2 linked regions of the Zymomonas mobilis subsp. pomaceae ATCC 29192 genome follow. The protein of the gene in region 2 binds, or shares a complex with, the protein of the main gene of each other region. Links are inferred from orthologs where the notes say so. Each region holds a gene or a part of one and is shown on either strand. Other genes may lie near its edges.

What was found.
Region 1: the proteins of tsaB (region 2) and tsaD are in contact, whole or in part, in a solved structure (PDB 4WQ4), measured with the Escherichia coli proteins. The link is inferred for Zymomonas mobilis subsp. pomaceae ATCC 29192 from one-to-one orthologs.

Annotation. Positions count from the first base shown.
Region 1 is NC_015709.1:1,426,201-1,429,989, forward strand. The notes cover bases 1-3,000. They hold tsaD (tRNA (adenosine(37)-N6)-threonylcarbamoyltransferase complex transferase subunit TsaD), read right to left. Parts: upstream 2,047-3,000; coding sequence 955-2,046; downstream 1-954. Other genes in these bases: ZYMOP_RS06245 (NAD(P)H-dependent glycerol-3-phosphate dehydrogenase), read right to left, coding at 1-953; hemC (hydroxymethylbilane synthase), read left to right, coding at 2,045-2,971. Outside these bases: ZYMOP_RS06260 (uroporphyrinogen-III synthase), read left to right, coding at 3,008-3,745.
Region 2 is NC_015709.1:1,930,698-1,938,479, reverse strand. The notes cover bases 4,911-7,782. They hold tsaB (tRNA (adenosine(37)-N6)-threonylcarbamoyltransferase complex dimerization subunit type 1 TsaB), read right to left. Parts: upstream 6,724-7,782; coding sequence 6,097-6,723; downstream 4,911-6,096. Other genes in these bases: ZYMOP_RS08555 (DEAD/DEAH box helicase), read left to right, coding at 7,718-7,782; ZYMOP_RS09465 (hypothetical protein), read right to left, coding at 7,405-7,626; ZYMOP_RS08560 (NifU family protein), read right to left, coding at 6,724-7,272; rimI (ribosomal protein S18-alanine N-acetyltransferase), read right to left, coding at 5,624-6,037; ZYMOP_RS08575 (Ros/MucR family transcriptional regulator), read right to left, coding at 5,032-5,445. Also shown: ZYMOP_RS08600 (S9 family peptidase), read right to left, coding at 1-1,893; ZYMOP_RS08595 (inositol monophosphatase family protein), read right to left, coding at 2,309-3,109; ZYMOP_RS08590 ((2Fe-2S)-binding protein), read left to right, coding at 3,396-3,569; bfr (bacterioferritin), read left to right, coding at 3,694-4,185; ZYMOP_RS08580 (Fur family transcriptional regulator), read right to left, coding at 4,341-4,769. UniProt on the Escherichia coli protein: Required for the formation of a threonylcarbamoyl group on adenosine at position 37 (t(6)A37) in tRNAs that read codons beginning with adenine.

The sequences.
Region 1 (3,789 bases), 500 kb from region 2 along the record:
TCTCCCCTGATTAAGGCGCAAATCGCTGAAATAAGGGGCATCTCTACTTTGAGTCGGGCGGCAAGCCGCTCTAAAACAGGTGCTGTAAAAACACCTTCTGTGGTTACAGCTTTAATTTTTTGTTGTTCTTCAAAACTGTATCCCTGTCCTAATTTTTTACCGAATGTAAAATTGCGAGACAAATCAGAAGAACAGGTCAAAACCAAATCCCCCAAACCTGATAGGCCTGTCAGAGTTTCTTGTTTTGCCCCTAAGGCTATCCCAAGCCGAGTCATCTCGGCGAAACCACGGCTAATAATAGCGGCACGGGCATTATGGCCCAGTTCTGCGCCCGCAACTACCCCGCAGGCTATCGCTAATACATTCTTGATAGCACCGCCAACGTCAGCGCCAATGACGTCACATGACGCATAGGGCCTGAAGGTTGGGATTGCTAAACGCTCCATTAAACCATACCGAATCGAGGCTTCTTTTGCGGCTAAAGTAACCGCTGTCGGTAGATTACGCGCTACTTCACTGGCAAAAGTAGGGCCCGATAACAAACCGATAGGTCTATTGGGGAAAATTTCTGCCGCTAACTGTGACATTAATAGCCCTGAATGCGCTTCAATTCCTTTCGCACACAGAATTAAAGGGCGATCATCGTCAGGTAATAAATTCAGTACAGAACGCATTTTCTGTGCTGGAATAGCCACTAAAAAAGCCGAAACATTTTTGAGATCTTCAAGTTTATCGGTCGCATGAAGCGATTTTGGTAAGGAAATATCGGGTAAATAATCGGGATTTATGTGTCTTTCATTGATAGCACAGACAACATTGTGGCGTCTTCCCCATAAGGTTGCAGGTCCATTATGGCTTGCTACCATTGCCAAAGCCGTTCCCCATGCGCCCGTACCAAGGATACCGATATGAGGAAATATTTTGGCTTCTTCTCGTTTTTTTTCAGAAGACATTTTACGCTTTTACTCCAGCACCACGAGCTTTTTCTGCATAAGGATCCAAAGGCCAACGGGCTTTTGCTGGAATATCCAGACCGTCTATCATTCCTAAACGAAAGCGTTCAAGACCGGCCCATGCAATCATAGCGCCATTATCCGTGCATAACCAAGGCGGGGGGGCGACAAGCGGTAAATGATGCTCTTCTGCTAATTTTATAAGCGCTGGTCTAATCGCTGTATTCGCCGCCATACCTCCCGCAATGACAAACGCATTAACCGAGATGCCTTCACCTTCGATTTTTTTGAGTGCTTTTTGGCTACGATTAACGAGACAATCGATAACAGCCTGCTGAAAAGAGGCCGCTATATCAGCGCGTTTATATTGACCGGATTGATGTGCACGTAAGACAGCCGTTTTCAAACCTGCAAAAGAAAAATGAGGCTCCTGACTATGAATCAAAGGACGAGGTAAGGGTACTGCATGGGGATCGCCTTTAAGCGCTTCCTGTTCAACAGCTGGCCCACCCGGAAACCCAAGCCCTAAAATTTTGGCAGTTTTGTCAAAGGCTTCCCCACCCGCATCATCAATAGTTGTCGCGAGGCGACGATAGACACCCACATTTTGCACTAACAAAATTTGACAATGACCACCAGAAATCAGCAACAGGAGATAGGGAAAATTGAGTGATTGGTTTGCTAATCTAGGCGTTAAAGCGTGACCTTCAAGATGATTTACGGCGATTAAAGGTTTGTTACAAGCCAGCGATAGCGCTTTTCCCGTTACTAACCCCACCATCACACCACCGATAAGACCCGGGCCTGCAGTAGCAGCAATCGCATCTATATCTGTCAGATTTTTATCTGATTCGTTTAAAACCTTTCTTATAAGGGGCTCCAGGCGTTCAACATGGGCCCGCGCTGCAATTTCAGGAACGACGCCGCCATAAGGGCGATGCAATATTTCTTGGGTTGCCAAATGATGGGAAATAATATTACCATTATTATCAACCAAAGCGACTGCTGTTTCGTCGCAACTCGACTCAAGACCTAAAACTAATGCCATAGGGGGCTTTTCTGCCATCATAAGGGACGGTAGAGCAACTATCATGCAATTTCCTTTTCGTCTCGGATCTCGTGGTTCTCCTTTGGCTCTTATTCAAGCCCGAATAGTGGCGACTGCTTTATGCAGTGCACATGGCTGGTCAGAGGAAGCTGTTATTATCGTGCCTATTCGTACATCGGGCGATAAAAACCGTCATCAGGCTTTAGCCGATATAGGGGGCAAATCGCTTTGGACGAAGGAACTGGATACGGCTTTGACCGCGGGTGAGATTGATGCTGCGGTTCATTCGATGAAAGATGTCGAAACCTTTCGACCTGATCATATTTCAATTGCCGCGATGCTTGCCCGAGCCGATGTTCACGATCGACTGATCGGTGCGCCTTCTCTTGAAACCCTACCCTTAGGGGCTTGTGTCGGTACGGCTTCGCCTAGACGTGCGGCACAGATTAGACATCGTCGTTCTGATATTCAGATAAAATTATTAAGAGGCAATGTTGCGACCCGCCTCCAAAAGCTTGAAGATAAAGCCTTCGATGCCACCCTTCTAGCCGCTGCCGGTCTGATCCGACTCGGAAAAGGTGATATTGGTTACACGATTCCTTTAAGTGAAATGCTGCCTGCTGCTGGGCAAGGCGCTATTGGTATAGAAGCTTTGGCCAATTCGGCGGCATGGTCGATAATAGCTGCTATAGATCATCAGCCCACCCATAGGGCTGTGGATACCGAAAGACAATTACTGATGCGACTTAATGCGGATTGTCATTCACCGATTGCCGCTTTTGCTGAAGTAAAAGAAAATGGGATTCGTTTGCGAGCTTGTCTTTATACAGCCGATGGTCAGCTTTCGACTGCTATTGATAAATTTATTCTTCAGCCCTCTGATGCTTTTGATGTCGGGACCTTACTGTTAAATCAGGCGCCTCCTGAATTAAAATCGTTATTTAAGGTTGATGTTTCCTTTACGGGATAAGGTTCTGCCTTAGCGTCCATTTTAAGATTTATTTTTATGCCATTTACAAGGATAGATACGGATTATCAGGCATCTTCCCGCCATTTGTTGATTCTACGTCCGGAACCGGGTGCTAGTAGAACCGCAAAACAGGCGATTGCTGCTGGATGGCGTGTGACTAAAACACCTTTAGCGGAGGCCATTCCCCTTTCATGGGCATTACCCTCTCCGGCTTCTTATGAAGCTGTCATGGTCACGAGTGCTCAAGCTATTTATCATGGCGGCGCTGAATTACAAAAATTAGTCAATTATCCGCTTTACGCCGTAGGCAAAACGACGGCGCAAGCGGCTGTTGATGCCGGATTTTCTCATATTATTGTGGCCAATGGTAACGGAGAATCTTTGATTGAACGTTTAAAGCAAGATGGACGGACTCGGATATTGCGTCTTTGTGGTGAAATCCATAAAACTTATCTTGCGGAAAAGAGTGAATTTCAGGAAAATCAGACGTTTTTTTTACAAATCGTTTATAAAATGCAAGATATTGACTGTTTACCGATGGCTGCCTGTCAGGCATTAACACAACAGGCTATCGTTTTATTACATTCTTCACGATTTGCAGAACGCTTTCGTTTTTTATTAAAAAAAACGAATATCAATCCAGATAGGGTTCCGATTGCAGTTATCAGTCCAACTGTAGCGGAGCAGGTAGGAAAAACGTGGCAAGCCACTGCTGTTGCAGAATATCCAGATGATATTCATCTGTTAAAAGCCGCAGCAAGTTTAGAGTTATGAAACGTACAAAGAACTGGCGCTGATCAACAGCTAGGGGCGGGGAC
Region 2 (7,782 bases):
CGGATTGCCTAAAAAACGTTCGGTATAATGCGTATCATAAAGTCCCCATCGAATGACCGGTGCGCCGGAGACCCCCGCGGCATACTGTCCGGGCGCTTTTTGGAGCAATTTTTGCACCATATAACCGCCATAAGACCAACCAAATACCGCAATCCGTTTAGGATCGACGTAGTTTTGTGCCTTTAACCAGCTAAGCCCCGTTAATTGATCCTCGACCTCGACCGTCCCCATTGCTTTATAAATATGATCTTCAAATGCCTTACCGCGGCCAGGGGATCCACGACCATCAATTGAAAAAATGATCCAACCTTTGGCAACTAAATACTGATGTAAGGGTGACGTCCATCCTTGCAAGACCTGCCGCCCTAAATCAGGGCCATTATAGACCTGAACTAATACAGGATACTGTTTATCCTGCTCCATTTTAGGCATCAAAAGCTTATAATAAAGTGTTGTACCGTCATTTGCTGATAAGGTGCCAAATTTAGGCTGAACATGTTGGGAAAGATAAGGACTATAAGGATGCCTTGCATCCAGCTTATTTTCTTCTATCCAACTGATAGGATGCCCTTTTGTATCGGCGAGATAGACTTGGGGTGGTTGATTAACATTAGAACGATTTATTAGAATATGGTTGGCTTCTTTATCCATTACCACCGTATTATACCAACCCGATTCAGTCAGTTGGGTGGGATCTTTGGGGTGTTCGTAGTCAATACTATAAAGATGCTGCTCTAGCGGGTTTGATTTATTGGCTAAAAAGTAGAGTTGGCCTTTTTTCTGGTTCACACCGACGACACCCAGTGTCATCCAGTCCCCTTCCGTTAAAGTCGTCCACTGCCCCTCTTTCCAACGATAGAGATGCCGGAAACCGCTCCGTTCAGAAGCCCATATTAAACTACCATCGTTTAATATGCGTAAATCATCATTAAGATTAATCCAGCTTTTAGCGGTCTCTGAAAACAAAACGCGAGATTGGCCATTCGTCGCATCAACCTTTAACACATCCAAATGTTGTTGATCACGACTTTCCCGTTGAACATAAAGTGTCTTACTATCGGGTGCCCAAGTAACCCGCGCTAAATAGATATTGTCATTATCCCCTAAATCGACCTTGATTTTATCCGAACCATCAGGATTCATCAGATAAAGATCAACCTTGGCATTAGGGGTTCCCGCCGCAGGATAACGTTGCTGATAGGTTTTGGTCCCCTCTGCCCCGATTGCTGCACGCGTAACAATATGCACTTTGCTTTCATCTACCCGTGCAACCGCAAGACGCGAGTCATCGGGTGCCCACCAATGGCCTTTGTTCCGCGCCATTTCTTCTTGCGCGACAAACTCTGCCGAGCCCCAAGTTAAGGCATCCCCTCCATCATGACTCAATTTTAATTCATGACCTGTTTTAAGATCGATAACGAATAAATTCTGATCGCGTACAAAGGAAAGATAATGCCCAGCGGCCGAAACTTGGGCATCAACCTCGGTTGACGGCGTATCCGTCATTCGCCGAACGGATCCGTTTAGAGTCGCTAAATATAAATCGCCATCCAACGGCACTAAGATAGAATGTCCATCCGGTGACCAGTTATAGGTTACAATACCCAACGTGCCGCCGACTCTGGCTCTTTCACGACGCATTTTTTCTGCTTCAGAAATTTCTGTGCCCGATCCCACTTTTTTGGAATCGATGAGCATCCGACTCTTACCATTACGGGTATCAATCGCCCATAAATCATAACGATTAAGATCATCCGCTCTTGGACGTAATAAAGTTGCGTAATGCCCATCAGGGGATAAAGCCAGTGAGCGCGGCGTGGGGCCCGACAAAGAAGGACTGGCAAAAATGCGGTCCAAGGTTAAGTTAGCAGCCGAAGCAGATATAGGAATCATCACAGCAGCAAGTACGCCCATTAGAATTTTTGACATAGGCTTTTAGGTAAAGCATGTCCCAAATGAACGCAATCATGGCACCCTATTATGAAGGAGGATTACCTTTTTGATCGGGCTTAGTAAGCTATAAATTTTGTTAAACGTAATATTTCGAGATAGTTTTTATATTAAATAAAGAGAATATTTAAGGGTAATTCTCAAATTATTCAGAGATATTGCCTAAGTAGCTTTGCGGCTATCTAGCGCATATTTAGGGATGAAGCCGTTTAGAGAATACACTTATTTATTTAATAATTTGCCTGTTTTTATTAGCTTAAGCCCACCTCATATTAATATATTGGCCTATTAACGATATACGGTTGAGACAATATCAATATAACATTTGTCTCAACCGCTAAGCGTAAAGCGTTCTTTTTTATCGTAATAAGGCTTCGGCTACCCGATCCCACATTTCAGGTGAATTGGCACCGAGCATTCCGTGGCTACAATCCGCAGTAGAATAAGAAGATCCATCAAAGCGAGCGAGTTTCCCCCCGGCTTCCTCTAAGAACAAAGAACCCGGTGCATGATCCCAAGGCCAACTACGCCAGAAAAGGGCTGCATCATTTTGCCCCAATACCAGACGCGGATATTGTTCTCCGGCGCATAATGGCGATGGCGCTAACGTGATGCCATGATTAAGAGGTTGATGCTTGTCAAAATCGGGATGCAGGTTATCTTCTGTAACCCGTGCCGATAAAGCAACAACCGGAATAGCTTGTCCCGTGCTACGCGTTGTTACACGCTCTTTATCAATAAAAGCACCACCATTTTTGACGGCATGACACATCCGTCCAGACACAGGATCCAGAATCCAGCCGGCCTGAGGTATACCATCAGCTAATAAAGCAATCATCATAGCATAAGGTGTTTTACCGGCAGCATAATTGCCGGTACCATCCAAAGGATCGACCGTCCAAGCCAATCCTTTTTTCAAATTTTTCAATAAAGACGTATCTGCAGCGGTGGCTTCTTCCCCCACGATATAAGCTTCTGGTAGAAAAGTAGCCAGTCGTTCAGTAATTCGTTTTTCGGATTCTTTATCTACAACGGTTACATAATCACCCGGTTCTTTTTCGGCAATTTCACTCTGAGCGAGATGGCGAAAACGCGGCACTAACAGATCATTAGCAACTTCATACATCAAAGATGTAACGGCATCATAAAGCGAATGCATGGATCCTCCGGCAAATAGCCTGTTCTTTCCTTACTCTTTTCCTCTATTTAGATAGTGGCAATCAAGAAAATTATATAATATAAAAATATATTACTATAAATTATTATTTTTAAATAAAATTATTTTTTAATTTAGAATTAAATTTCTAAATAACGCGGCGTTTATTTTTTATTTAAATTTATTGATAATGATACTTGTTATCAAATAAGAATATGCTATGTTTCTTAGACAACGTTCTTACTAAACTATGTCCCGTTAGGGTGGTTCTTAATTAAGGATAGGCTGGATGATTATTTGTCATTGCAACACGGTTAGTGATAATGCCTTAAAAGATGCAGCACGACAAGGGGCTGCGACACCTGGACAAGCCTATAAAAAAATGGGTGTTAAAGCTTGTTGCGGTAAATGCAGCAAAGCAGCCCATAAAATCATTTCTGATGAACAGAATTGCATGGTCTGAACAGACTTACAATTATTTATTGTCAGAGATATCATCTTATTAACACTATAATTTCTGCAACCTAAAGGGTTATGCTTCGTTTATGATTCTAAATGAATTGTAAACAGCTAAGGATTATTGTGGTATGAAAGGTGATAAAGACGTTCTCACTCATTTGAACGAACTCCTGAAAAGTGAGCTTACTTCTATCAATCAGTATTTCTTGCACTATCGTGTATTAGAAGACTGGGGTGTGGATAAGTTGGCTCAATTGGAGCGGTCCAACTCTATTGATGAGATGAAACATGCCGATGAATTAGCAAAGCGCCTCTTGTTTTTAGAAGGTTTTCCTAATTTTCAGGATATTGGGCATATCAGCATTGGTGAAAATGTCGAAGAAGTCATCAAGGCGGATTTATCCCTAGAGGCGGATACGGCCATTCCTCTCTATAAAAAGGCAATTGAATGCTGTGAAAAAGTGGGAGACTTTGGTACCCGCGATTTGCTTTCTTCTATCCTGAAGCAAGAAGAAGTCCATGCTGATGGATTGAAAACGCAGTTAAGCCTTATCAGTAAAATGGGCATCCAAGGATATATTCAACTTAACAGCGATACCGCCGTTAAATTTGAAGACTAAGATACAAGATATTAGTTTCAGAAAAGGTAGCAGGTTTTATACCCTGCTGCCTTTTTTATTTCAGCTTTCGGTATAGTTAGTGGTTCATTGAAGAGGAATCACATCACTTCAACAAAGTACAAATTCGTAATTATTTTTTAAAAATTATAATGTGGTTATTTTAGTTTTTTCTGACGATTTAAAGGAACGCCATAAAGTTCTAAACGATGATCGACTAAGGTATAGCCCAGACGCTTAGCAATCATCTTTTGTAAAACTTCCATTTCATCATCAGAAAATTCGATGATACGTCCCGATTCAACATCAATCAAATGGTCATGATGGTCTTCTGGTGACGCCTCATAACGGGCGCGCCCGTCACCAAAGTCATGGCGTTCAAGAATGCCCGCCTCTTCAAATAAGCGTACTGTACGATAAACCGTTGCGATTGAGATTCCAGAATCAATCGCTGAGGCCCGTTCATAAAGAGATTCAACATCTGGATGATCTTCGGCCTCGGATAAGACACGAGCAATAACCCGTCTCTGTCCCGTTATGCGCAGACCTTTTTGTGCACAAAGCGCTTCAATATTGATCTGCCGCATCCCCAATCTCCGTCGATTCTTTGTTACCCAATAAAAACCAGAGAAATCTGCGCTGGAAAGGCGCAGGCTCCAATCATTTCTCTTTATAAAATTGGCTTTTATTTTAGCAATTTAAAAACATGCATCGCCCCCGATGCCATGATTTTAATCCCGCAACAGAATAAAGGGTATGAGGTCTCTATTCATAAAAGCCAAGATATATTAACTTTGTTCTATCTGCGGCGATTTGTTTTTGTTAAAAAATTAATCTAATTTTATTAGATTAACGCTTACGACGCTGAGTACCAAGCCCGATTTTTTTAGCTAACGAACGACGCTGATCGGCATAATTGGGCGCAACCATTGGATAATCCGCAGGTAAGTTCCATTTTGCGCGATATTGTTCCGGCGTTAACTGATAATGCGTAGCCAGATGACGTTTCAGCATTTTCAGCTTTTTACCATCTTCCAAGCAGATGATATAATCAGGCTTTACAGAGGCTCGGACAGAAACCGCAGGTTCTGGACGGGCTTCAGGTTCAGCATTGGATTCACTCAAAGCGGCCAAAGCATGATGTACATTCTGAATAAGTTGGGGCACATCAGCGACAGAAACACTGTTGTTGCTGACATGTGCTGAAACAATGTCCGCCGTTAGTGTAATAAGGGTTTCTGACAAAGCATTGTCATCACTCATAAAACAGTCCTTTTTTTAGGAAGAAGGCGTGGGAGACCATTTGTCTCTCTTGGGCTGGATTAACGCTCTTACCCAGAAGAAAGGCCGTAGTCGACCTTCCAACGCTTTACCTTCTTATAATTGAACAAATTCTATAGAAAATGCAACTAAAATTATTAACTACCTTAAATGGCGTCCGCTAAATTATAATTAAACTTAGAGTGATTGCATTGTATAAATCACCATTTAACGATTTATAATAATTGATACGACGGCCAACCTCTCTAAATCCTAAGCTATAATAAAGAGCTAAGGCTGGATTTTTATCTCTAACTTCAAGATGAATACATTTAGTGTCTTCAAAATGCGCTTTTGATATAAGCTTTTTAAGGAGTGCCGTTGCGACACCTTTTTTACGGTATTCAGGTCTTACTGCTAATAATAATAGTTCCGACTCATCAAAAATAGTACGAGATAACAAAAAACCCGCCGGTTTTTCTTTTATTGTTACAACAAGACAATAAACCCCTAACTGCTTCATCATACCGTCGCACTGAGAACGATTCCATGCTTCACAATAAAAAGGATCAAAAGCCGCGGTCATGATAGACATGACATTATCTAGAAGAAGATCACCGCGATCTGAGAATTCAAAATCATTGTTATTAAATGTCATAAAGAAATTTTGGCATCAGGTGCCCGTCCATAAATTGGAGTCGGCGATAAATTTACAAAAGTATTTTCTAAAAATTGTACATCATCAGCCCATGGCCAAGCTTCTACTGATTCGCCATGACCGCGCGCTTCGATTAAGGCTGAGGCACCTGACCCGATAATGATTTCATCTTGCACCCTTGTTGCCGCTACTTCCGGGCGCATAGATTCTAGGTCTGTAAGGGCTTTGAAACGCGCAGGGCTATCGAGGCGGGTAAAGGACTGTATAAATAACTCGCCATGCCCCCCCGTAAAGGCTACGGTTAGATTTGATACGTCAAGTTTGTTGGCAAAAACGGCCCCCGCAACTAAATCTGTAGAAGCATAACCGGTAACGGGCGCATCCCAACCCAGCCCCAAGGCCAACGCGGCGGCTAACCCAACGCGAACGCCCGTAAAACTTCCGGGACCGCAATCAACGATAATATGGTCAGCATGCCCTTTTTCAGGAAGCGCGGCAATCATGGGCAAGAGCTTCTCGGCATGGCCGCGGCCGACCATCTCCTTTTCACAGGCAATCAACGTTTGGCCTTCTAGTAAAGCAACAGAGCAAGCGGCAGTGGCTGTATCAATCACTAGCCGCATCTAGATTGCCCGCACTTCGGTTACTTCAGGCACAAAATGTTTTAATAAAGATTCAACCCCTTGCTTTAAGGTCGCCACAGAAGAAGGACAACCCGAGCAGGCCCCCCGCATAGAGAGATAAACGATACCATCTTCGAATTTCTGAAAAACGATGTCACCCCCGTCACGGGCAACAGCAGGTCTTACCCTTGTCGCGATTAAATCTTTAATCTGAATAACAATATCATTATCTTCGGCTTGCTTTGCGTCAGCTTTTTCTGAAGTTTTAACAAATAGAGGGGCATCTGATTCAAAATGATCTGACAGCACCATAATAACTTTGGGCTCAAGTTCAGACCAAATGCCGGGATTTTCAGCGGTGACAGAAACAAAATCCTGTCCAAAAAAAACGCCCGTCACTGGGCCCAAATCAAATAAGGCAACAGCAAGCGGAGAATCGGCAGCCTCCTCTTTATTGACAAAAAAACAAGAGTCTTGCTCCATCACAGGGCGGTGGAGCAAAAATTTAAGGGTCGCCGGATTCGGCGTATTTTCTGTTTCGATCAACATAAGATAGCATTTGGTGCAGCTACAGGTTGCAATCAAGATTATCTGTTTCAGCTTTTGATATTTTTTCGAATTATTCCATTATTTTGGGGGGCGACCGGCTATTTTTCTTAAAGAAAATAATAATTTATTTAATTAAGAGGATAAGGGGTTGCGTTTTAACCCTCTCGCGCCCATTATTATAGCTGTAAGCATCTGTGCCCGTACTAAACGGGCATATGCACGGAATTTGCGTGTTCCACCGCCATATCTCTGACAGCCGTCTTTGCCATTTTGAGGGTTGAAACAGGCTTCCTCTATGGCGCGTTGCCAGTATTCCACTTCAGATGCCCAGCAGCGACAGGCTTTCCCGTTCACGCAAGCCTGTTTTTTTTCAGGCTATTTGCGAGTTTAACCTCGCTATTCAAGGCGTATTCTCACGCCTATTTCAAAAACAGGAAAGTCTTTTATGACGGAAACACCGGTTTCGTTCAAAACCTTGGGTCTCGACTCGTCTCTTATTCAGGCCTTGGA